Desulfovibrio desulfuricans: one gene and its partner. The protein of the gene in region 1 interacts with the protein of each later gene in a pairwise test. Links are inferred from orthologs where the notes say so. Each region holds a gene or a part of one and is shown in the gene's direction. Other genes may lie near its edges. The genes, in order: NE637_RS04640 and priA.

Region 1 (3,311 bases):
CCAACATCGGCTTTGCCGGGCCGGGCGTTATCAAGGAAACCACGGGCATGGACATCCCGCCCAAGTATCACCGCTCGTACCGCGCCCTTTCGCGCGGGCACATTCAGGGCATATGGGACAGAAGGGAAGTGCGCGCCAACCTCAAGCAGGCCCTGCTGACCATTGGCGGCAGAAACCTGTATTACAGATAGCGCCCCACTGCGTAGAAAAACAACAAGTATTCCGAGTGACGCGGCGGCCGGGAACAGTCCGGTCGCCATGCGCCGGAGGTTTGGGGGCAGCAGCCCCACCAGCCGGAGCGTCGCCAATATATAACGTTAACGGACCCAAGCATGATAAACATATCTGCACTGCTGGACGAAATAAAGGCTTCGCCCTACCGCGAAATAGTCATCAGCACGCCCCACACGGGCAAGGTGACCTTTGCTGGCATAAAACAGGGCGACAAAGTGGTAGGCCCGCAGGGCCAGTGGAAGGAAAAGCCCGGAACGCTCATTGCCACGCTTGAGCGCGAACGCAATCCCAAATCCATCTGCGCCAACGAAAAAGGCGAGATCAGCCTTCTGCACACAGAGCTTGAAGGCGCATTTGTGGAGGCAGGTACCCCCCTTGCCGTGGTGCGCCACATGCTCACCCGCGCAGAGGTGGAACGCATCCTGCTCAAAAAAGCCCTGCATCTTTTTGTTGCGCCCGAGCGGGCCAAGTACTACTTCACACCAGAGGTGGACAAAAAAATCCGCGCGGCTGATTCACAGTCGGTGGCCGTGCGCGAAGGCATGGAACTGCTCATCATGTCGCGCATGAAGCGCGAGGTGCCGCTGGTCTATACGGGGCCTGCGGGCGTTATCTATGCCGTCTACTTCACCTATAACGAGAACATCGACGCCGGAGCGCCCCTCATTGGCGTATGCCCGCAGGATCAGCTTCCCGCCATTCAGGAAGTCATCATGCGTGTGCAGACCGAATGGACTGAAAAAGACTAGGCTCTCCTGCCAGCACAGGCCGTTGGCCCTGCGCACGCTGCCGCAAGCAGCGAGCCTGGGCGCGGCAAACTCGCATATGGGCGGCCCGCCGCCAAGGAGCACCTATGGGCAATGCACTGCAAATCCGCGTGAGCGCCGTCACCTGGAACGAAGACCTGCTGGAAAAACTCTGGCCCAAACTTACAGAGCTGGCTTTCAGCGTTCCCATCAAGCACGAAAAGCACGGAGTGCTTGAAATGGTGCGCGCGCTGGATGAAGGATTGCAGTTTTTGCCCTGGTCGCCAGCCCGCCGCAAGGCCCTTGGCCCCGGCATTCTTGAAGCCGCAAGGCTCAAGGCCGAACTGGAAGCGGCCCTTGCCGAATGGCAGCCGCGCGAAGCCAACAAATTGAGCGACGCCATTGAAGACGTGCTGGATCAGCTCGAAAAGGCGTTTGTAGCCTGAGTCTGAAACTCGAATACCACCTTGGAGCATCACCATGCTGAATAAAGTAATGATTATTGGCCGTCTGGGCCGCGACCCCGAGCTGCGGTACACCCAGAGTGGTTCGCCCGTTGCCACCCTGAATGTCGCCACCGATGAATCCTACACCGACCGTGACGGCAACAAGGTGGATCGCACTGAATGGCACCGCGTTTCTGTTTTTCAGCGTCAGGCGGAAAACTGCGCCAACTTTCTTGCCAAGGGCAGCCTGATCTACGTGGAAGGCAGCCTGCAAACCCGCAAATGGCAGGATCAGCAGGGCCAGGATCGCTATACCACAGAAATCAAGGCCCAGCGCGTGCAGTTTCTTGACCGCAAGGGCGGCGATGCCCCCCGCGAAGGCGGCGGTGGCCGTGGCTTTGAAGACGACTACGGCGCGCCCGCTGCCTCTGCGGCTCCGCGCGGCAATGCCCCTCGCGGCGGCCAGGGTGCGCAGGGCGGACGCGGCGGTAATGCCCCCCAGGGTGGCAGCCGCAAGCCTCAGCCCATGGACGACGATCTCGGCCCGGCCTTTCCTTCCGAAGCCTCCAACATGGACGATGTGCCGTTCTAGGGGCTGATTCCCTCTCCGAGTAATAACCGCAAGGCGTGGATGCTGCATCCACGCCTTTTTTGTTGATTCAGGTTTGCCACAGGTCTCGGCATCGAGGTTGAGAAAAATTTCCCCCAGTCAGCAAATTTCTATCCAGGCAAACAGTCTTTCGCCGTATTTCGCTGCCCGCAAGCAATCACGCCAGTTCGCGCAACATAGCCTAGCAAAAGACTTTGCGAAAAAAAGCGCACTTTCACATGTTTTTTCGGGTTCAGGCACATTTTTATTGTGAATCCCCCTTCTCTTTTTGCGCGATTCAGCGTATAGGTATCAGTGAATTTTCCGTATTACCCGCAGTGGCTGTGGTTTTTTTGGCGAGTAGTCAGGAAAAGTTTTAAGAGGTAGTTGACTTTTTGTTAGATTATTCACAAGATGCGAACTGAACGCTGCCCTTCCGCATGGCGACGCGGCCACGGAAGGATGCCCACATAACTAAAACACGGAGGATTTCGCAATGTCCAAGCTGGTAGCTCCTCATGGCGGTAAGGGTCTGGTCTGTTGCCTTCTGGAAGGTAAGGCCTTGGATGACGAGAAGAAAAAAGCCGCAGGCCTGAAGCAGATCGAGATTTCTTCCCGCGCCAAGGGCGACCTGATCATGATGGGCATTGGCGGTTTCTCGCCTCTGAACGGCTTCATGAACAAGGCCAACTGGAAGAGCGTCTGCGAAAAGATGACCCTTTCTGACGGCACCTTCTGGCCCGTGCCCGTTACCCTTGATGTTCCCGCTGCTGACGCCAAGGCCCTCAAGGTCGGCGAAGAAGTGGCCCTGGTTCGCAAAGGCGAAATCATGGCTACCATGAAGGTCGAAGAAGTCTATGAAATGACCGAAGCCGACAAGAAGTGGGAATGCGAACTGGTGTTCAAGGGCACTGGCCCTGACTCCGAAAAGTTCTGGGAAGTGGCCCCCAACGACCACCCCGGCGTGAAGATGGTTCTGGCTCAGAACGAATTCAACGTTGCCGGTACCGTTAAGGTTCTTTCGCAGGGCGAATTCCCCGAAAAGTTCCCCGGCGTGTACATGACCCCTGCTCAGCTGCGCGCCAAGATGGACGAACGCGGCTGGCAGAAGGTTGCCGCTCTTCAGCTGCGCAACCCCATGCACCGCTCGCATGAATACCTGGCCAAGATCGGCGTGGAAGTTTGCGACGGCGTGGTTATCCACTCCCTCGTGGGCTCCCTGAAGCCCGGCGACATCCCCGCCGAAGTGCGCGTGAAGTGCATCGACACCCTGGTTGACAAGTACTTCGTGAAAGA
Region 2 (3,355 bases), on another replicon or contig:
TGGCTATTGTTGGCCGTTATGTGCTCACACCTGATATTTTTGACTATCTTGAAAAGGTCGAGCCAGGTCACGGCGGCGAAATCCAGCTTACCGACGCACTGCAGGCCATGGCTCAGGAAAGGGGCATGATGGCTGTGCGTATGTCCGGCATGCGCTTTGACGCTGGCGACTGGGCGGAATTTCTCACCGCCAACATCTACTTTGCCCTTCAGGACGAAGAACTGCGCTACGATCTGCTCAAGCTGCTCAAGAATTTTGTGCAGTTCCATTAAAACCCGCTGCACATACGTATTGCCCCAAGCCTCCTCTGGTTCGCCAGAGGAGGCTTGCCATTGGGGCCGTATTACGTAACTCTGCCCCACATGTACGCCACAGTCGCCCTGCTCACTCCGCCCTACGCCAGCCTTACCTACACGCTGCCGCCCGAATTTCCCGCCGATTTCTGGCAGCCCGGCTTGCGCGTGGCCGTGCCGCTGGGCCGGGGCGAGCGCACCGCCCTGCGCGCCGCAGTGCTTTTGCGCGTCAGCCCCACCGCCGACGTGCCGGAAGGCGTTGACTGCAAAAGCCTTGGCTGGCCGCTGGAAAACGCCCCCCTGCTCCCCGCTGTACTGCTGGAACTGGCTGAAGATCTGGCCCGCCGTCAGGGGCTGCACCCCGGTCATATTCTGGGGCATGTGCTGCCACAGGGGCTGCGCCTTGCACGGGTGCGGCTGCGCAATATTGAATCGGGCAAGGCTGTGGCCTGGACTCTGGCCCGCATCCGTGAAGCCCTGCCTGAACAGCGTCAGGCGCTCGCCGAGTCCCTTTGCAAAGGCACGGCCCGCATGCTGCCCCCCGGCACAGACGCCGCCAGCGAAGAATTTTGCCTGCTGCGCGTTGACCCGCCCTGGCCTGTGCGGCCCTCGGCCAAACGCCAGATTGAGGTTCTGGACTATCTGCACCAGCACGGCAGCGTGAGCCGCAGGCGGCTTGTGCAATCCCTCGGGCAGGCCGTAACCCCAGCCCTCCATACCCTGCTGGAAGCTGGGCACGTCAACCTAGCGCGAGACAACGGCGTTGACGATGATGACGCTCTGGACGCCACAGAGCAAAGCCTGTTGCCGCCCCCGCCTGCCCCCTTTGTCCTTAACGATGAGCAGGCACGTGCGCTTGAAAGCATGCTGGAGGCACTGCGGGCAGAGGAGGCTTCCTCCCGCCTGCTCTTTGGCGTGACCGGCAGCGGCAAAACAGCAGTATACCTTGAACTTGCCAAGGCCTGCCTTGCGGCGGGCAAAAGCGTCATGCTGCTCGCACCCGAGGTGGCTCTGGCCCACAAACTGCGGCGCGATGCCACCTGCGCGCTGCCCGATGCTCCGTTATTTTTCTACCACGGCTACCAGTCGCCCGCACGGCGGGAAGCGACCTTTCGCCAGATGGCGCAAAGCGACACCCCCTGCATCGTCGTGGGTACGCGTTCGGCATTGTTTCTGCCAGTGCCGCATCTGAACTGCATTGTGCTTGACGAAGAGCACGACGGCTCTTTCAAGCAGGACGAAAGCCTGGCCTATCAGGCCAAGGAAGTGGCATGGTTCCGTGTTGCCCAGGCAAAGGGGCTGCTGGTGCTTGGTTCTGCCACGCCAGACCTCAAGACCTTTTATGCTGCTGAAAACGGCCACCTGCCCATCCTGCGGCTGCCGCACCGCGTGGGCGGACGCGAGCTGCCGCCGGTGGAACTGGTGGACATCAGCGCCCTCGCGCCCGGCTCAACCAGCATGGACGGGCTGCTGGCCCCGCAGAGCGAGGCCGCACTGCGCGAGACCATTGAGCGCGGCGAGCAGGCCGTGGTGCTGCTCAACAGGCGCGGCTACGCCCCCCTGATGTACTGCCTTGACTGCAACCGCACCCTGCGCTGCCCGCACTGCGAAATTGGGCTCACCTACCACAAGGGACTGGAAAAACTCGTCTGCCACTATTGCGGCTATAGCCGCCCCTTTCCCTCGCCCTGCCCAGAGTGTGGCGGCATGAACTTTTTGCCCATGGGCGAAGGCACAGAACGCCTGGCCGAGCGCCTGAGCGTACTGGCCGGGGGGCCTGTGCTGCGGCTGGACAGGGACAGCACCCGCAGGCCCGGACGCATGGAAGAAATCCTGGCGGCCTTTTCCCGGCAGGAGGCCCCCATACTGGTGGGTACGCAAATGCTCTCCAAGGGGCATCACTTTCCGCTGGTGACGCTGGCCGTCATCGCGGATGCGGACCTTGGTCTGAATCTGCCGGACTACCGCGCCGCCGAGCGCACATTTCAACTGCTGGTGCAGTCTGCCGGGCGCGCTGGCAGGGGCGACAAGCCGGGCCGGGTGCTTATCCAGACGCGTGATGTGGAGCACTACTGCTGGCAGTACGTGCGCACCGCAGACTATGAGGGTTTTTATCAGGCGGAGCTTGCCAAACGGCGGCTGCGCCGTTACCCGCCCTTTGTGCGTCTGGCGCTCATTCGCATATCCTACGCGCTGAACGAACAGGGCGGCCCCCCTGCTCTCAACGATCTGGCTCTGGCCCTGCGCGGCAAGGCTGCGGAACTTGGCGTGCAGCTCCTTGGCCCCGCTCCCGCCCCACTGGCCCTGCTGCGTGGGCGTAAACGTTTTACATGTTTGATAAAAGGGCAGGACTGGCAGGCTCTGCGCTCGCTCTATTTCTTTGCTTTGTCACAAAAAGCTTCAAGACACTTGCGACTTTTCCTTGACCTTGATCCGATAAATATGTTGTGACAGCCCATTACTGTTGTCGAGGGCGGCCATACAGCCGCGTCCGTTTCTGCGACATCACAACCGTACCAGCGTACTAAGGTATGCCGGGATGGGCTGTTGTGCGCTTTTTTTGCATCTTAGTGGAGGGGTGATGAAGGTTTTTCGTGCTGTATGTCTGGCGCTGGCTCTGGTGGCCTGCTGCGCGCCCGTAGCCTGGGGCGAAGGTTTCTCCCTGAATGAATGGAGCGCCAGAGGTGTTTCCCTGGCTGGCGGCATGGTGGGCCGCGCTGATGATGTTTCGGCCATTGCGTATAATGCCGCAGGCATTACGCAACTGCCCGGCACCCGCACGATGGGCGGCTTTGCCCTCATCAGCCCTTCTGGCGGTATTTCCACCAGTTATGGTAGCCGCGAAACCTCGACCTACACGAAGCCCGCCCTCTGGAATGCTCCGCACGCCTATCTGAGCCACCAGCTCAGCGACAACGCATGGGTCGGTCTGGGCGTTTTTTCTCGTTTCGGCCTTGGCAACAGCTATTCGGGTGACTGGGCGGGCAGGTACAATGTCTATGACATCGGCGTACAGACTATTTCCTTCGTGCCTACCCTTGCCATCAAGCTCAATGATACGG

What was found.
Region 2: the proteins of NE637_RS04640 (region 1) and priA interact in binary tests that used the Escherichia coli proteins (3 or more experiments, as listed by UniProt). The link is inferred for Desulfovibrio desulfuricans from one-to-one orthologs.

The regions. Positions count from the first base shown.
Region 1 is NZ_JANFYZ010000003.1:48,868-52,178, forward strand. Bases 243-3,239 are described here. They hold NE637_RS04640 (single-stranded DNA-binding protein), read left to right. Parts: upstream 243-1,460; coding sequence 1,461-2,018; downstream 2,019-3,239. Other genes in these bases: NE637_RS04630 (biotin attachment protein), read left to right, coding at 333-983; NE637_RS04635 (hypothetical protein), read left to right, coding at 1,088-1,426; sat (sulfate adenylyltransferase), read left to right, coding at 2,512-3,239. Also shown: NE637_RS04625 (acetyl-CoA carboxylase carboxyl transferase subunit alpha/beta), read left to right, coding at 1-191; more of sat, read left to right, coding at 3,240-3,311. UniProt on the Escherichia coli protein: Plays an important role in DNA replication, recombination and repair. Binds to ssDNA and to an array of partner proteins to recruit them to their sites of action during DNA metabolism. Acts as a sliding platform that migrates on DNA via reptation.
Region 2 is NZ_JANFYZ010000002.1:132,089-135,443, reverse strand. What follows is about bases 13-3,053. They hold priA (replication restart helicase PriA), read left to right. Parts: upstream 13-362; coding sequence 363-2,744; downstream 2,745-3,053. Other genes in these bases: NE637_RS03245 (OmpP1/FadL family transporter), read left to right, coding at 2,875-3,053; galU (UTP--glucose-1-phosphate uridylyltransferase GalU), read left to right, coding at 13-272. Outside these bases: more of galU, read left to right, coding at 1-12; more of NE637_RS03245, read left to right, coding at 3,054-3,355.